Regions from separate parts of the Nodosilinea sp. FACHB-141 genome, predicted to be linked through region 2. Evidence: riboswitches for the same ligand, from Rfam matches in the RefSeq annotation. Region 2 holds a riboswitch; each other region holds the start of a gene.
The links. Region 2 has a riboswitch for cyclic di-AMP ahead of H6F59_RS10000 (universal stress protein). Riboswitches for the same ligand answer to the same signal wherever they lie in the genome.
Positions count from the first base shown of each region.

Region 1: another riboswitch for cyclic di-AMP. It lies ahead of ntrB (nitrate ABC transporter permease); the one in region 2 lies ahead of H6F59_RS10000 (universal stress protein).
Region 3: another riboswitch for cyclic di-AMP. It lies ahead of H6F59_RS11615 (ArsB/NhaD family transporter); the one in region 2 lies ahead of H6F59_RS10000 (universal stress protein).

Region 1 is NZ_JACJPP010000003.1:73,501-79,183, forward strand. It holds gene H6F59_RS01055 (phosphatidate cytidylyltransferase) at 1-451, opposite strand, end outside; gene queC (7-cyano-7-deazaguanine synthase QueC) at 628-1,314, opposite strand; cyclic di-AMP (ydaO/yuaA leader) riboswitch at 1,746-1,905, shown strand; gene ntrB (nitrate ABC transporter permease) at 2,003-2,851, shown strand; gene H6F59_RS01070 (ABC transporter substrate-binding protein) at 2,989-4,395, shown strand; gene H6F59_RS01075 (ABC transporter ATP-binding protein) at 4,512-5,354, shown strand; gene H6F59_RS01080 (hypothetical protein) at 5,394-5,642, opposite strand.
Region 2 is NZ_JACJPP010000011.1:311,485-317,167, reverse strand. It holds gene H6F59_RS10020 (YdcF family protein) at 1-661, shown strand, start outside; gene H6F59_RS10015 (aspartate carbamoyltransferase catalytic subunit) at 781-1,797, opposite strand; gene H6F59_RS10010 (hypothetical protein) at 1,796-2,452, shown strand; gene H6F59_RS10005 (universal stress protein) at 2,642-3,163, opposite strand; gene H6F59_RS10000 (universal stress protein) at 3,393-3,968, opposite strand; cyclic di-AMP (ydaO/yuaA leader) riboswitch at 4,067-4,226, opposite strand; gene H6F59_RS09995 (aldo/keto reductase) at 4,552-5,517, opposite strand; gene H6F59_RS09990 (peroxiredoxin) at 5,681-5,683, shown strand, end outside.
Region 3 is NZ_JACJPP010000011.1:683,271-688,953, forward strand. It holds gene H6F59_RS11600 (C40 family peptidase) at 1-582, shown strand, start outside; gene H6F59_RS11605 (UPF0104 family protein) at 616-1,710, shown strand; gene H6F59_RS11610 (glycosyltransferase family 2 protein) at 1,778-2,824, shown strand; cyclic di-AMP (ydaO/yuaA leader) riboswitch at 2,877-3,030, shown strand; gene H6F59_RS11615 (ArsB/NhaD family transporter) at 3,137-4,474, shown strand; gene H6F59_RS11620 (hypothetical protein) at 5,096-5,683, shown strand, end outside.

The sequences.
Region 1 (5,683 bases), on a different contig from region 2:
GTAGAGCATCTAGGGCAGGGGGCCAAGTTGCGGGCCAGAAGCCGCCCAGGGGCAGAGTGGTAGCGGTGTCGCCCAAGTCGCGCAGGCGCACCCAAAAGCTGGGTAGATAGCCACCGTAGAACAGGCCCAGGATAGACGCTGCCACATCGGCAATGGTGGCCACCTGGGGTTGGAACAGCAGATAAAAGCAGATAAACGTGCCGCTGAGCGGCAGCAGAGCGTCGGCCAAGGGCGGCGACAGGTGGGCAGTAATCAGCAGCAGCTGGCTTACCACCAGGGTAGTTTTGGCCGCCGGCAAGATGCCTTTGGCTTTTACCAGGGCAAAAATTTCGAGCTGCCCCAAGAAAATCAGCACCCCAAAGCCCAGGGTGAAGTACCAGCCCCCCAGCAAAATCATGACCAAGGCGACCGCGATCGCCACTATTCCGCTAATGATTCGAGGCCAGAGCATAGGTGGAAGTGCAGAGGGGGTTTAAACAGAGCGCGTTGCCTCCAGTTTTGAGGCAGCGACTGTCATGCAGCTTATTACACTGTGCCACATTCCCCTAGAGTCCCCGCTAGGAAACCAAGACAGGAGGCTAGCGGTAAGAGCAGGCCAAAGGCGTACCCGCCCGGTTAAACCTGTCTTTAGCCAGTAGAGGTGGCGAGCTGGGGATAGCCTGCTTCCACTAAGGCGCGATCGCGAATGCGGCAGGAATCGCACCGCCCACAGGGCTCCGCACCACCCAGATAGCACGACCAGGTTTGCGCGATCGGCACCCCCAGGGCCACCGCTCGACGCACAATATCTGCTTTAGAATCCACCACCAAAGGCGCAACCAGTTTGGGGGCATGACCTTCTAGCCCCGCCTTTGAGGAGAGCTGAGCTAGCTGCTGAAAGGCAGCCAGATATTCAGGCCGACAGTCAGGATAGCCAGAATAATCCACCGCGTTGATACCCAAGTAAATCGCCTCGGCCCCCTTGGCTTCGGCCAGGGCTAGAGCCAGGGCAATAAACACCGTATTGCGCCCCGGTACGTAGGTGGAAGGAATGCCCGCGTCAATGCCTTCCTGGGGCAGCGGCTGGGCCAGGTCGGTGAGAGAAGACGCGCCCCACTGGGCCAGATCGACATCGATGAAGTGGTGGTCTGCGATCGCAAAATGCTTTGCCACCGCCTTCGCTGCCTCTAGCTCGCGCTGGTGCCGCTGGCCGTAGTTAAACGACAGCGCCACCAGGTCATAGCCATCGGCGATCGCCTGGGCAGCGGCCGTAGCCGAATCGAGACCACCCGAGAGCAGCACAATGGCTTTAGGAGTAAGGCTTGACTGAGCCATAGGGCAAATGAAGACCGGAGCGACTAGTTACCCATTTGTACGATAGCTAGAATAGCCCAACGCTGCGCAAAAACCTATGGATTTTGGGTTTCTAGTACCGACAGATGACTGCGTTTTGCTGGAATCTTTGCCCCTTCAATCAATAGGTAATTACTCATGTTAAGTGCATTAAAGTCTGTGCTTCTTTAAGCAATAAGTCATTACTTATAGCAAATGTTTGGCGCTGACGAATCATTATTGTTAACAAAATAAGTCATGAGCTAATATCCATTGCACCTTTAAATAGGGAGAAGTCAAGCTATTGAGAGAAAACAGATCTTTACCTAGGATAGATACATTGAGTGCTGCTAAGTTTCTAGTTGACAGGCTCAGATTCTTACGCTTAAACTCAGTAAATCGAACAAGTCAGCCTAGTCTGCTAACCCTGTGTCTTTAGGTTTTTGCCTTTAAGTGTCTGGGTATGCAAGAGCGGGGGAACCAGTAAAGGGGCGTATTTCCGAGTTCTTAATACCCAAATTGAGGGTAATCGGAAGAGGACATCTCTCAGTCCTAGCCCGTCAGCTAACCTCGTCGGCATTGAGGGGAGATTGAATCGTCAGCATTTTTACTAATGTTTGGCTGTTTCAGTGTCCTAAGTCGTGTTAACACGGCTTGTTCGCTGTCCATGATTAGCCTCTAGGAGTGTTTCATGCAGCCCAAGTTGCGCACCCGTGCGGCTGCCCGTTCGGGGCAGACCAAGTCTGTCAAGCCGCCATTTCGCTTTCCGTTGGAAAGGATTGTCTTACCGGCGATCGCGTTTCTCGTCGTGCTGCTGGTTTGGTGGGTGGTCGCCACATTTTTCACCACGCTGATGCCTACTCCTGGGCAAGCGTTTATGGCCAACCTCGACTACATCTTTAATCCCTTTTTCCGGCGCGGGCCGGGCAATTTGGGCATTGGTTGGCTGCTGCTGGCCAGTTTGCGTCGGGTGCTGCTGGGGTTTTTGCTAGGCACGCTAGTGGCCATTCCAGTCGGCTTTTGGATTGGTCTATCGCCCCGCGCCATGATGGCCATCAACCCCATCGTGCAGCTGTTTCGCCCGGTGTCTCCGGTGGCCTGGTTGCCCATTGCCCTATCAATCTTTAACCTGGCCAATCCATCGGCTATTTTCGTAATTTTTATCACTTCCCTGTGGCCAACGGTGATCAACACCGCCCTGGGTGTGGCCAGCGTTCCTAAAGATTATTTAGACGTGGCGCAGGTGCTAGAAATGCCCCGCTGGCGGCAGATGACTAAGATTATTTGGCCAGCCAGCCTACCTTATATTTTCACGGGTTTGCGGCTGAGCTTGGGGATCGCCTGGCTGGTAATTGTGGCAGTTGAAATGCTCACTGGCGGCATTGGTATTGGCTTCTTTATTTGGGATGAATGGAACCGGCTCAGCCTTAGCTCGGTATTTTTGGCGGTGGTTGTTATTGGTCTCACCGGCCTAGTATTGGACTACGGCATCACTCTGCTCGAGCGCTGGGCAACCCACCGTCCTGCCAAAGCTATGTAGCCTTCAAGCTAACTGGCAAAACCTCTCAGTTCACTGCTGAGCAAATTCTTTGAAGAGCAGGTTTTGAGTAGGCAGCCAAACGCGGCTGGTCAGTCCAATCCCTTCCTGACACCTCACAGACAACAAGGATTAAAGCCATGACGATGATCAACCGGCGATCGCTCTTGCAAGGGGCGGCTGGGTTTACGGCGGGGCTAGCGGCTTCGGCCTGTAGTCAGGCGCTGCGATCGAGCAGTCCATCACCTAGCGGCGGGGCGGCTCAGGCCGCCAACGTTGAGCAAGTGGTTGACCCAGCTAGTTTAGAGCGGTCCCACATTAAGGTGGGCTATGTGCCCGTCAATGACTGCGCTCCGTTTGCGATCGCCCAGGCCAAGGGCTTTTTTCACAAATACGGGCTGACGGTTGCCCTCAACCGCGAGGCCAGCTGGGGCACCTCCCGCGATGCCGTCATCTTTGGGCGGCTTGACGCATCCCCGGTAGTCTCTGGGGCCGTCACCAACGCCCGGGTTGGGGCTGAGGGTGCTCCGGCGGCCCCTATGTGTGCGGCCCTGACCATTCATCGCCATGGCAATGCCATGACCATGAACCGCGCCATGTGGGATTATGGCCTGCGCCCTTGGCGAGAATATAATGGCGATCTGGAGGCCTTTGGTCGCGATTTTCGGGGCTATTTCGATAGCATACCCACATCTCAAAAGGTCTGGGCCGCGGTGCTCAGTTCAGCCATCTACGAATACTTCATTCGCTACATCTCAGCGGCGGCAGGGGTTGACCCGGTAGAAACGTTCCGCATCATTATCAGTCCGCCGCCGCAGATGGTCTCCAATATTCGCATTGGGGCCATGCAGGCTTACATGGTAGCCGAGCCGTGGAATACCCGTGCCATCACCGGCAACGAGGGTGTCGGCTTTACCTTTGCCCACGGCAAAGAGGTGTGGCAGGGCCACCCTGACCGGGTGCTGGCGGTGATGGAAGACTTCATCAACGAAAACCCCAAGACCTACCGCTCCCTCGTTAAGGCGATGATCGAGGCCTGCCGCTACTGCGACGACCCGGCCAATCGCACCGAAGTTGCAGAGATTATCTCGGCCCGATCGTTTACTGGGGCAAAGCCTAAATTTACGGAACCTGCTTTGGTGGGCAACTACAACTACGGCGGTTTCGACGGCAAAGATCGCACTGTTCAAATGCCAGATAGTACCGTCTTCTTTAAAATGCCCGAGAACCTGCCTCATCCCGCTGGCGACCATTCCACCTTTATGTGGCAGTCTCAGTCAATCTGGCTGATGACCCAGGCCACCCGCTGGGGGCAGATTGAGGAGTTTCCGGCCGATGCAGAGGCCAAAGCTAAGCAGGCCTGGCGCACCGATTTATATCGAGACATCGCAAACGAAATGGGTATTGAGTGCCCAGCAGATGACTACAAGGTAGAACCTGGGGAGCTATTCATCGACGGTCTTGCCTATGACCCCAGCGACCCAGTGGGCTATTTGAACGGGTTTGAGATTCGCGCTAACCGTCCCCAGCGGATCTATATGGGGTGAGAGATGGCTGGTTGAAGGGCTGACATGTCAAGATCTTTAAACCGACCCCCTTAAGCTAAGCCCGTTGCCCCGCAAACAGTCTTCCTTGCTCTAGATGCAATATTCAGGAGAAAACCATGGTCAAATCAAGTCAATACTCACAGCCCTCTGAGCAACGGCAGGCTGAGCTTGGAACCAATTTTTTGGTCATTCAAGACCTGGTAAAGGCTTACCCTAGCGCTGGTGGCGACCCCACAGTCGTGCTCGACAACATCAACCTCACCGTCGGCGCCAACGAATTTATCGCCATTATTGGCCACTCGGGCTGTGGTAAATCGACGCTGCTCAAGATTGTCAGCGGCCTAGAGCAGGCTACCTCAGGCGGGGTGCTTTTGGAAGGGAAACCAATCAAAAAGCCAGGGGCCGATCGCATGATGGTGTTTCAAAACTATTCGCTGCTGCCCTGGCTGACAGTGCGCGAGAATGTGCGGCTGGCGGTGAATGAAGTGTGCGACCATCTTTCTCCCCGCGATCGCACTGATCTGGTAGAAGAACACCTAGCCATGGTCAACCTCACCGACGCAGCCTTGAAATACCCTGACGAGCTGTCGGGCGGCATGAAGCAGCGGGTCGGCATTGCCCGCGCCCTGGCGATTCGCCCCAAAATGCTGCTGATGGATGAACCCTTTGGTGCGCTCGATGCCCTCACCCGCGGTCACCTCCAGCGCCAGGTGCTGGATATCTGGGAGCGCAACCCCCAGGCGGTAATGATGATTACCCACGATGTGGATGAGGCGATCTATATGGCCGATCGCATTGTGATGATGACCAATGGCCCCAATGCCCACATTGGCGAAATTTTGGAGGTGCCGTTTAAGCACCCGCGCGATCGCACTGCCCTGCGCGAATCCAAAGAGTACTTTGAACTCCGCAACCATGCCCTTGGGTTCCTCGATAGCTACTTTGAGCAAATGAGCTAGGGGCTTTGAAAAGGAAACGATAAACTCAGCTCACTGGCTCTACTCCGCTAAGACGTAGCGGGTGAGCACGCGCATGATTTCGTTGATGCGTCCGGTGGGCTGGGGTTTGCTCCATTCGCGCACTTCGGCAAAGCCGAGGCGATAGAGTTCGTGGATGATGCGCTCTACGCCGTGGGCGCTGCCGATGACCAAGATGCGAATGACCTCGCGCCCCGGCTCGGCAGCGGGTTCAATAGTGACTTGCAGAGCAGGATTTGACAGGATTGAAGGCATAAACGCTTGCGGCATAGAAAGCTCCTTGTTGGCTTAATGGATCACAAGATAGCACC
Region 2 (5,683 bases):
CATCCTGCCAGTTCTGGCCGTGATGATTGCCGCTCCCTGGATTGTGCGCCCCCGCCGGTGGAAGCGTCGGATTAGTTTGGCTGGAGTGCTGCTGGTGCTGCTTTATAGTCTGGGCCTATCTCCCTTAGGGATCCAAATGGGTGGAAAAGGACTGGCGCTGCTGATTCCTCGCGATGGCGGCCAGCCTGCCGATGCCATTGTGGTGCTGGGTCGTGGGGGAGACTTTCGGCCCAGCCGAGTACAGGTGGCCGCCGAGTTGTGGCAGCAGCAGCGAGCACCCCTCGTCTTTGCCAGCGGGCGCAGCGATGCCAAAGAAATTGGCCAAATGCTAGAGGCCACCGGGCTGCCAGCAGAGGCGATCGACGGCGAACCCTGCTCGGCCACCACTAACGAAAACGCCCTATTTACAGCGGCACTGCTGCAACCTCGGGGAATTCGACGGCTGATTTTGGTCACCGATCCGCCCCATATGGCGCGATCGCTCCTCACCTTCCGCAGCCTAGGATTTGAGGTCATCCCCCACCCCAGCCCCGTCCCGAAAAGTCTAGACAATCGCAAACGCCAATTTTTGGTACTACGAGAATGGGCCGGACTAATTGGCTATGGCATGATGGGCCGCTATTTGGCGCGAGAAACGGGGGAACCGGGGTTTGGGGCGTAGGGGATGATGGAGTGATGGGGTTAAGGGGTGATGGGGTTAAGGGGTGATGGAGTGATGAGGTTACGGGGTGATGGGGTTTTGAATTAAATGTCTTAACGCAAAACCAATCCCCTACTCCCTCACTCCTCAGTCCCTTTCTTCCCCACTCCCATCAGGTACAGCAGCGCCATCCGCACGGCGACGCCGCTGGTTACCTGGTCACTGATTAGGCTCAGAGCGGGGTCATCCATTAGGTCAGAGCTGATTTCGACGCCGCGGTTGACGGGGCCAGGGTGTAGCACTTTGACGGTGGGTTGGCAGGATTGGATGCGATCGCGCGTTACCCCAAACCCTTGATGATATTCTCGCAGGCTGGGCAGCAGGTGCTGGGCCATGCGCTCCTTTTGTAGGCGCAGGGTCATAACAAAGTCAGCCCCTTCTAAGGCTGGGGCTAGGGTGCTGTGTTGCACAATGGCGCGGGGAATATCAATGGGCGATTGGGTAATAAAGGCGTCAGCAAAACCGGGGGGCAGCAGGGTGGGTGGAGCCGCCAGGTGAACCTCAGCGCCACAGGCCGTCAAGCACCAGAGGTTGGACCGGGCGACACGGGAATGGAGAATATCGCCGACCAAGGCAATTTTCTTGCCCGCCAGCAGCGATGCCGTGGGTTGTTCCGGATCAAGGGTCAGACCCAGTGTGAATAGATCGAGCAGGGCCTGGGAGGGGTGGGCGTGGAGCCCGTCGCCCCCGTTGAGCACGCCGACGCCAGTGTTTAGCCGGTCCATTTCGGCGGCGATCGCCCCCGGTACCCCCGCTTCCTGGTGGCGAATCACCATTAAGTTGGTGCCCATAGCAAGGTAGGTCTTGGCGGTATCTAGAATGGTTTCACCCTTGGTGAGCGACGAGGTACCGGGGGCAAAGTTGAGCACATCCGCCGACAGGCGCTTGGCGGCTAGCTCAAAGCTGCTGCGGGTGCGAGTGGAGGGTTCAAAAAACATGTTGGTAACCACCAACCCCTGTAGGGCGGGCACCTTACGGGTGCGGCGCGACAGCACCTGCCAAAAGCTCACAGCCGTCTCCATCACCGTTTCAAACTCCGCCGCCGTAAAATCAGCCAGCGACAGCACGTGTCGTCGATTCCAGGAAGCACTTGCCATGGTCCGTTGTCCCAACCCCGTTCAATACCGTCCCCACCATACCCGGCCCGGGGCCTCAGGGATGATCTCTGGGGTGATTTCTCTAGCGCTGCTGGGTTTGCTGGGGGGGTGCGTGGAAAATGAGGCCGAGTCAGGAGTAACCACGTCAACCCCTACCCAATCGACTGCCAGCCCTAGCCCCAGTGAACCACTGGGCGAAGAGAGCTCAGGCCCCATAGCAACCTTGCATGACCCCACTAATGAGCTGGTCGCTGCCAACCGCCTGATGCAGGCCAAGGCCCGACGGTTGGTGGTGCCCGCTGACCCAGTCGCCGTGGACCTCTACACCCTCGACGATCGCTGCGAAGGCTACCAAACTGAGCCCATTCAAGTGCCCCGCCAGCAGAGCATGGAGAACACCGTTGCCCTAATCATGGCGGAACAGGTAACTCCAGAGCTGACCCTCTCGGGCTACCGCACTAGCTTCGACCCAGAAACCAACACCGTTACCATCGACCTGCGAGTGGCCCGCGATTCGCGCCGAGTGCTGCAATCGCTATCGGTGTGTGAGCAAAAGGCCCTGCTAGGCAGCCTACGAGAAACCTTGATCAACCAGCCCGACTGGAAAATCGAAGCGGTGACATTTACCAACCGGGGCAACCCTCTAGTGCTGTGAATCTCCAGCTTTAAACAACAGCACAACCGTCCAGCAGATTCGGATAAGGCAAGCAGCCTTAACTTGAACTGAAGCTTTTATTAGCTACAAAATTTCAACTTCCCAACACCTACACCAATTTGGGTACCCGCCTTGTTTTCCCAATAATAATTATTTGAAAGTATTGTATTGGCAGCTAAAAAATCCGGCTTAGGCAGGTTCAGAGGCTTTAGAGAAAAGTTCAACTTCTTGACTGCTGTCGTTGGGCACCACTAGGGTTGGACAAGAAGCATGCTTTGACACATAGTCACTCGTGCTGCCCATTACGAGTTTTTTCAAGCCCTTTTTGCCGCTGCTGCCCATTACAATTACGTCGGCGCCCCAGGTTTTAGCGAGCTGACAGATAAACGAGCCAGGCTCGGACATTTCACAAATAAAATCTGCTGAGATATCTCGTTTTAGAGCCTCAGCGCGCAACTGTTCTAGCCATTGTTTGGTCTCTTGAGCTCGCTGTAGCCGGGCAGCCTCCTCTTCGTGCTGCACATTAGTAGGGCTTTGCAGGCCTACTCCAGCATCAATTAGCTTCCCCAGGTTGTCGTGGGAGGCAATATTGAGACTGTGAACCAGTTGTAGCTGCCCTTGGGAAGACTGGGCCAACCCCAGGGCATAGTCAAAAACGCGATCGGAGGCGGCAGTGCGATCGAGGGCCACCAGAATCTTTTGATAGCTCACAGTTTCTTCCTCAAGAATATAGGTGGCGAAGTTGCTTAGAACGTCTAATGGAGCTGCTCAAGTGAGGGCAGACGATCGCCCCACCGTTCCCCAAAAACAAACCGTGGCTGCGATACCTAGACCAGCAGCATAGGTTTCTGGGGGCACCGCGGACCTTAACCAAATAAGACGGCTCCACGGTCCGAAGGTCCAATGCTTAATGCCGATCTACGTCGACGAGGTGCTCAATTTACTTGGGTAGCCCCAGCACAGAGCATGGGGTCTGAGAATCTAGCTGTTGCACCAGGCGGTGCTTAGTGTTGTGACATCCCACCAGCAACACTTCAGCCCCGATCTCCTTGGCTACCTGGCTAAGCTCGGTCGCCACCTGACCTACCCGCAGGTGGGCGTTGAGTGAGCCGCGCCATTCGCTAGCTAAGCAGCGCGCCTGCCACAGAATGCGATCGGCATTGGCAATGGTTTTAGGGCGAGTTTTATCGACCACATAAACCACATGCACTAGCACAGGGTTAGGCTTAGCCAAACGGGTTTGATGAGCCACGCATAGGGCCAGGTCGAGGGCTGCCTGGCTATGGGCTGAGCCACTATATCCGACCACAAAATTGATCGTTTGCTCGTCTGTATTGGGACCTGTAGCAGGCGGCTTCGGACGCAGCAGTAAAACAATATTCTTTGCGAGATCGCGACGACCTAGGGCCGCCTCTAAACGCATAATCATGGGCTTGATTGCCGCCTCGGGAGAGACCTGAGGTGCATTCAGAAATGGCTGCCTTAATGGGGCAGTGGTGCGCGATTTGAGCTGCATGAGACCCTCCTGGAGCCTAGTCATGAACAGCGAACAAGCCGTGTTAACACGACTTAGGACACTGAAACAATCAACGCATTAGCGTAAATGGTGATAGTTCAGTCTCCCTCAACGCCGACGAGGTTAGCTGACGGGCTAGGGTTGAGAGATACCCTTTTCCGATTACCCTTCATGGGGGTTTGAGAACTCGGAAACACGCCCCTTTACTGGTTCCCCCGCTCTAGCCATTGGGCCGACTAGATTAGGCTGACTTGTTCGACTTCTAAATTGTAGAAGGGAAAAATGAAAACCGTCAACACAATCCTTGCGTTATGTGACTATTTGTATCTCGCGATACACCTGGACATTAAAACAATAGTTTTTTATTTTTTGGGTGAATTTACTGACACAAAATAAAGCGCAAATCAAGCTAAAAAATATTCTTAAGAAAACCGTTTCTTTTTAATTAAACATCTTCCGTTAGAAGGATTCTTTGGCTTTGAAGCGGTAGAGGATAGGCCGCGATCGCAACCTATCCTCCCCTCCAGGCCTAGCGATATCCCCGGGCCTACTGACCCAATCGCAGCCTATCCCCCCTGCAAGCCTAGCGATAGTCCTGAGTCAACTGACCTAACTGGTCGCGTTCATCCACGGTCAGTTGCCAACCTAAAGCCCCAGCGTTTTGGGCAACCTGGCGAGCGTTTTTAGCGCCAGGGATGGGCAGCACATTGCCCTGGGCCACTAGCCAGTTGAGGGCTACTTGGGCGGAGGTGCGTTCATGCTTCTCCCCAATTTCTTTTAGCGCCTGAATCACGGGCTTGAGCTTGGTTAAGTTCCCCTGGCTAAAGCTAGGGCTAATGCGTCTAGCGCCAGTGGGTTTGAGGTCGGTCTCAGGGGTGTATTTGCCCGTGAGCAACCCCTGAGCCAGGGGGCTATAGGCGAGAATGGTGACGCCCAGTTCCCGCGCCGTTTCCATCACGCCACTGGTTTCAATTTTGCGGTTGAGTAGAGAGTATGGCACCTGGTTAACAGCGAGGGGAATGCCGTACTCAGCTAAATAGCCGTGGGCCTCGCGCATTTGGCTGGCCGGGTAGTTGCTCACCCCAATGGCACCGATGCGGCCCTGCTTAACCTCCGCCGCTAGGGCCTGCATGAGGTCTTTTTGGCTGAGCAAGAAACTCACCGGTTGGTGCACCTGGTAAAGCGCTACCGAGGGTACCTGGAGGCGATCGAGGCTGGCGGCTAGCGCATCTACTACCGACTGCTGAGAAAATCGCCAGGGCAGCGGGAAGTACTTGGTAGCAATCACGGCCTGCTGAGGACGCTGCTGCATAAACTGACCCAGTAGCCGCTCTGACTTGCCGAAACCGTAAATTTCAGCAGTGTCAAACAGAGTCAGGCCGGCGTCGAGACAAGCCTCAAAGGCGGCGTGCAGGTCGCTGTCGCTATAGGCTTTACCGTAATCCCAAAACAGGGAGTCGCCCCAGGCCCAGGTACCTACCCCCAACGCCGGTACAGTGGGGCCGTTGGGGCCAAGGGTAATGGTTTGTAGGTCAGTAGTTAGAGGCATCGTAAAAGTTCCTTGAAGGGAGCGGCAGCGGGCATAAAATGAAGACAGCAATATTGTAAACTTTGGTTAAAAAGCCTTCAGAAATCTCTAGCGATCGGATGATTTGGAGCTTGATTAGTTCCGTTTTTTCCATTAATTTTCTATTCCCCAGGACTGGATTTTTATG
Region 3 (5,683 bases), 370 kb from region 2:
CGGCATCTGCGGCTGATGCAAGCATCCCCCCAGGCTTACGCGGTGATCCTTTGCGAAGACGACTATCCCGGTTGGATCAGCGCTGCTGATGGGGATGCGCTCAAGCCCGCTGAACAGTCCTACCAACCTGTCTCCCTCGATCGCAGCGCCATTGAGCCTCGCCTGCCGGAGGCGATCGCTTTTACGCAGCGGGCGATGGCCACACCCAACACTTACCTCTGGGGCGGCACTGTTGGCCCCAACTACGATTGCTCAGGGTTAATGCAGGCAGCCTTTGCCTCGGTGGGCATTCGTCTGCCCCGCGACTCATACCAGCAGGAGGCCTTTACCCAGCCCATCGGCTGGGATGAGCTACTGCCGGGTGACTTAATCTTTTTTGGCACCCCAGAACGCACTAAGCATGTGGCCCTCTACCTGGGTCAGGGCGACTATATTCACAGTTCAGGGGTTGACCAGGGCCGCAACGGCATTGGCATCGACTCGTTAACCGATCTGTCGCACCCCGTGAGCGCGTCTTACCATCGGCAGCTGCGCCGGGCGGGGCGGGTGATGACCAGTTACTGCCCAGGGGGCGCGCTATAGTCCAAGCAGCGTTTGCCTGTTTGAGGGGTGCCCTTGTCGTTTTTGCATGCTGCTTGGCTAACGCGCCTAAAGCCCTTAGCTCGCTGGGTAGTGGTGGGTGCGGCGATCGCCTTCTTACTCCACACCCTGGTGCGTCACTGGGCTGAGATTAGCGCCCTGCGCATTGGCGTCCAGGGTTGGAGCTTGTTGCTAGTGGCCCTCGGCATGACGCTGCTGGCCCACATTTGGGCTGGCTGGGTGTGGAGCTGGACCCTGCAAGCTCTGCAACAGCCCATTACCGGCAGCTGGAGCGTTCTCGTTTACCTGCAAACCAACCTGCTGAAATACTTGCCCGGCAACGTCTGGCACTTCTTTGGCCGAGTGCGTGCCCTGCGCCATGCAGGGGTCGACAACGGCCCCGCCATCATCGGCACCGCTCTAGAACCCCTCCTCATGGCCGCCGCCGCCTTAGTCGTGGGCATTGCCACTCCCACTCACTACTGGCCCTTTCAGCTTCTGGGCCTGGGCATTGTCCTCGCCACCCTTTCCCCCCGCTGGCTCAATTCTCTAGTCAATCGCCTCAGCCGCTCCAAAGCTGCCCACCCACCTACCGAAGATTCGGCGTTGCTGAATCGAGGCATGAACCGGCAAAACCTCCAGACTCTGCATGGCCCCCTAAATTCCCCAATTCTGGGGGACTTTGAGACTCTGCCTCCCCCTAATTTGGGGGGGGCGGGGGGGCAAATCATACCTGCGTTAAGCAACGCCGAAAATTCTCCCTCATCTCCCTCCACTCCCGGCCTTCGCCACTACCCTTTCAAACCCCTGCTCGGCCAGCTCGGCTACGTAGCCCTACGCGGCCTTGGCTTTTGCCTGGTGCTCAGGGCCGTGACACCGTTGGCGGCGAGCGACTGGCCCAGCACCATCAGCGCCTTTAGTTTGGCCTGGCTGGGGGGGCTAGTGGTGCCGGGCGCACCGGGTGGCCTGGGCGTGTTTGAGGCGATCGCCCTCAGTCTGCTTCAAGGACAATTCTCTGCTGCCGTGGTGCTCAGCGCTGTGGTGCTGTATCGGGTGGTCAGCACCCTGGCCGAGGTTCTGGGTGCTGCATTAGCCACTTTTGGGCAGGGCCTTTCCAGTACACTCAAATAAATTGTTGTCTGCCTAGACGGCACAGATTATCGACTTTGCCGGTCTCACCCGTTGTGCTGAAGCTGCCATGACATTTACCCATTCCCCCTCGCTTTCTGCACTGCCGACCTTTACGCCCCCCATCGACATCTCGGTGGTGGTGCCAGTCTACAACGAGTACGAGAGCTTACCTGCCTTAGTGGCAGCGATCGCCGGAGCGCTTGACGGGCTGGGCTACACCTACGAAATTTTGGGGGTAGACGACGGCTCCAGCGACGGATCGAGCGATCGCCTACGCGAGTTGGCCCAGCAATATCCCCAGCTGCGCGCCGTGATCTTGCGCCGCAACTACGGCCAAACCGCCGCCATGGCTGCCGGGTTTGACCATTCCCGTGGCCAAATCGTCATCACCATGGATGGCGATCTGCAAAACGACCCCGCCGACATTCCCCGCCTGCTCGATCGCCTCAACGAGGGCTACGACCTGGTCAGCGGCTGGCGCAAAAACCGCCAAGACAACACCTTTACCCGGCTAATTCCCTCCAAAATTGCCAACTGGCTGATTGCTGGGGTCACCGGGGTTGAGCTGCACGACTACGGCTGCTCCCTCAAGGCCTACCGAGCCGAGCTGATCCGCGACCTCAACCTCTACGGCGAGCTGCACCGCTTTTTGCCCGCTCTGGCCTTTATCGAAGGGGCCCGCATTACCGAGATGCCCGTCACCCACCACGCCCGCCGCTTTGGCACCAGCAAATACGGTCTGGGCCGCACCCTGCGCGTGGTGATGGACATGCTTACCGTCTACTTTATGAAGAAGTTTCTCACCCGGCCCATGCACGTCTTTGGCAGCTTGGGGCTGGCGTCGATGGCGTTGGGCGTTGCCTTGGGAATTTATCTCACCCTGGTGAAGATTTTGGCCGGTCAGGATATTGGCGATCGCCCCCTGCTGGTTCTCGTTGTCGTGCTGGTGCTGGCGGGCATTCAGCTGTTTAGCTTTGGCCTGCTGGCCGAACTGCTCATGCGCACCTACCACGAATCGCAGCAGCGCCCCATTTACCGGGTGCGTGAGGTGGTCAGCAAGGCTTCATCCCCGGGGTTGGCCCTTCCCGTCAACCCTGGAACTAGCGGCCCCTAAGCCTTACAAATTGTTGATTTCGGGCAGATTTGCCAAATTCGCAGTCAATTCAATGGTTACGCGGCCTAAGTCAGCGCTCGTTGAGAGTTGACTGATGCGGAGGAACCAACTTTTGGGGCTTATCTCAGGGCGAAACGCATCGCCAGAGAAGGGGCTCTCTCACCTCTCGCCCGTCAGCTAACTCCGTCGGCCTTGGGAGAGAACATCTGGAAGCTTTTTCTAACGCTATCCATAGTTCTCCTAGGATAGTTAACACCCTCGATAAAGGTTTTGTCTAAGGGTTTCGTTTAGCACCACAACAGGAGACAGGCTATGGAAACCTGGTCTGAGATCACCGCATCGGTGGTCTTTTTTGGGGTATTGGCCCTGATCGCCACCGAGCGCATGCACCTCACCGTTGCGGCCCTCTTGGGCGCAATGCTGCTGATATTTTTTCATGTGCTGACTCTTGAGCAAGCCATTGGCTACATCGGCAACAGCCACGCCACCCTGGCGCTGTTTTTTGGGGTGATGGTGATGGTGCGGGCCTTTGAACCCACCAAAATTTTTGAATATTTAGCTACCCAAATGGTGATTATGGCCCGCGGGGAGGGCAAGCGGCTGCTGCTGGGCATTGTGGCTATTACCACTCCGATCTGCGCCATGCTGCCCAATGCCACCACCGTCATGCTGCTGGCGCCGCTGATTCCACCCATGGCGGCAGAGCTCAACATCAACTTCGTACCCCTGCTGATCTTGATGGTATTTGTGGCCAACAGCGCCGGCCTGCTCACCCTAGTGGGCGACCCGGCCACCTTCATTGTGGGCGACGCGATTAACATGAGCTTTTTGGAATATCTCACCAAGCTCAGTCTGGGGGGCGTAGTGGCGATCGCCACTATCGTCTTCATGCTGCCTATCCTCTTTCCCAACACCTGGAATAAAAAGCTCGATGACCTCGACCACCTGCCTCATCCGGTCGTCAACCATCCCCGCATGCTGGCTCTGGGTGGGCTGATTGTGGCCCTGGTGCTGGGGCTCTTTGTAGTGGGCGAAAGCCTGCCAGTGCCAGTCTCTCCCCCTACGATCGCTCTGCTGGGGGCCGCTCTCTGCCTGCTGCTCACCCACCACAGCGGCATCGACACCGTGCACAACATTCTGCGCGATGTCGACTGGAGCACGCTGATCTTTTTCATGAGCGTCTTTGTGCTGATTGGCGGCCTGCAAGAAACTGGGGTGATCAGCTCGGCCTCAGGGCTGCTGGGGGTTGTAATTGGTAAGAACATCGCCCTAGGCTCGATGCTGCTGTTGTTCGTCACTGGCATTCTCTCCAGCCTGATTCCCAACATTCCCCTGGTGGTGGCGATGGTGCCCCTGCTCAAGGAATACTTGGTCAACGTCAATTTGGCCGGGCCGGAGCTGCTGTCGCCCGACTTTGCCGGGCAGATTTCGCCCGAGATTTTGCCTTTGTTTGCGGCCATGATGTTTGGCGCGACCCTGGGCGGCAACGGCACCCTAGTCGGCGCATCGTCAAACATTGTGGCGGCGGGGATTGCTGAACAGCACGGTAAGCCGATTTCGTTTCGACAGTTTTTGAACTATGGCCTGCCGATCATGGCGCTACAGTTGATTACTATCAGCGCCTACGTGGGCATGCGATTCCTGCTGTAGGTGGCTCGACCCAGAGCAATTCCATCTGTGGGCTAGAGCCGAGCCGAGTGATCGTCTACAGGCAGCTAACTGTATTAACGGTGCGTTACCCCACTGGGTGATGCACCCTTACTTTTGCAGCTTTAAAAAGTATCAAATGGTAGAACCTATCGAGAAAATTTATCTGTGCTTAAAACAAAAGCCTCTCCTTATGAGGGTGTGAATTATTTACAGGAGAGCCAATTTGGCCACAGTAGCTAACAGTTATTCTAAGATCCTATCGAGGGGTAGATGCTTTTGGGGCGATCGCACGACCCTTATCAGCGACCACATTTTTTAGTAAGCGAATAATTTTTTTATGGTTTTTAGTCTAAGTGTAGATCTGTCAAATTTAGGGGGATCATCTCTTCCTTGCGAGCGACTTCACTTTATAAAATTATCCTTAGGTTGGATTGAGAGCTTGTGAAGCTTAGAGTTTAATCTCTCGCTTTTTCGATCTGTCTTTCTAGGCTCAAACCTTCTCAGCTTAGAAAGAACCATCAAAAAAGCAAGAGGCGCAGAATTCTGGGTCACAAGCCAAGATTCTTTTGCCGTTAAAAAGCCATCGCGAATCTTGTACAAGATCCAAATTTGAGGTCCGTCATGAAAAGACTATCCATAGGAACGATTTCAGCCCTCTTTCTAGCTGGGGCAGTTGCTCCTGCTGTCCTTGCCGATACCCACGGGACCTTGCAGTCTCAAACCCCCAGTCAGGGCCAAACTCCTGGGCAAATGCAAACTCCTCGCCAGGGTCAAAATCCTGGACAGGCTCCCACCCAAGCGCCTGAGCGGGTACCTGGGCAAAGTCCAGAAGCTTACCCCAATGAAACTCCGGGTAACCAAGTTCCTAGACAAACTCAAACCCCTCGCCAGGGCCAGAATCCTGGGCAGATGCAAACTCCTCGCCAGGGCCAAAATCCTGGACAAATGCAAACTCCTCGTCAGGGCCAAAATCCTGGACAGGCTCCTACCCAAGCGCCTGAGCGGGTACCTGGGCAAAGTCCAGAAGCTTACCCCAATGAAACTCCGGGCAACCAAGTCCCCAGACAGTCTCCGAACTCTGGGCAGGGCCAAAATCCTGGACAGATGCAAACTCCTCGTCAGGGCCAAAATCCTGGACAGGCTCCTACCCAAGCGCCTGAGCGAGTACCTGGGCAGAGTCCGGAAGCTTACCCCAACGAAACTCCGGGC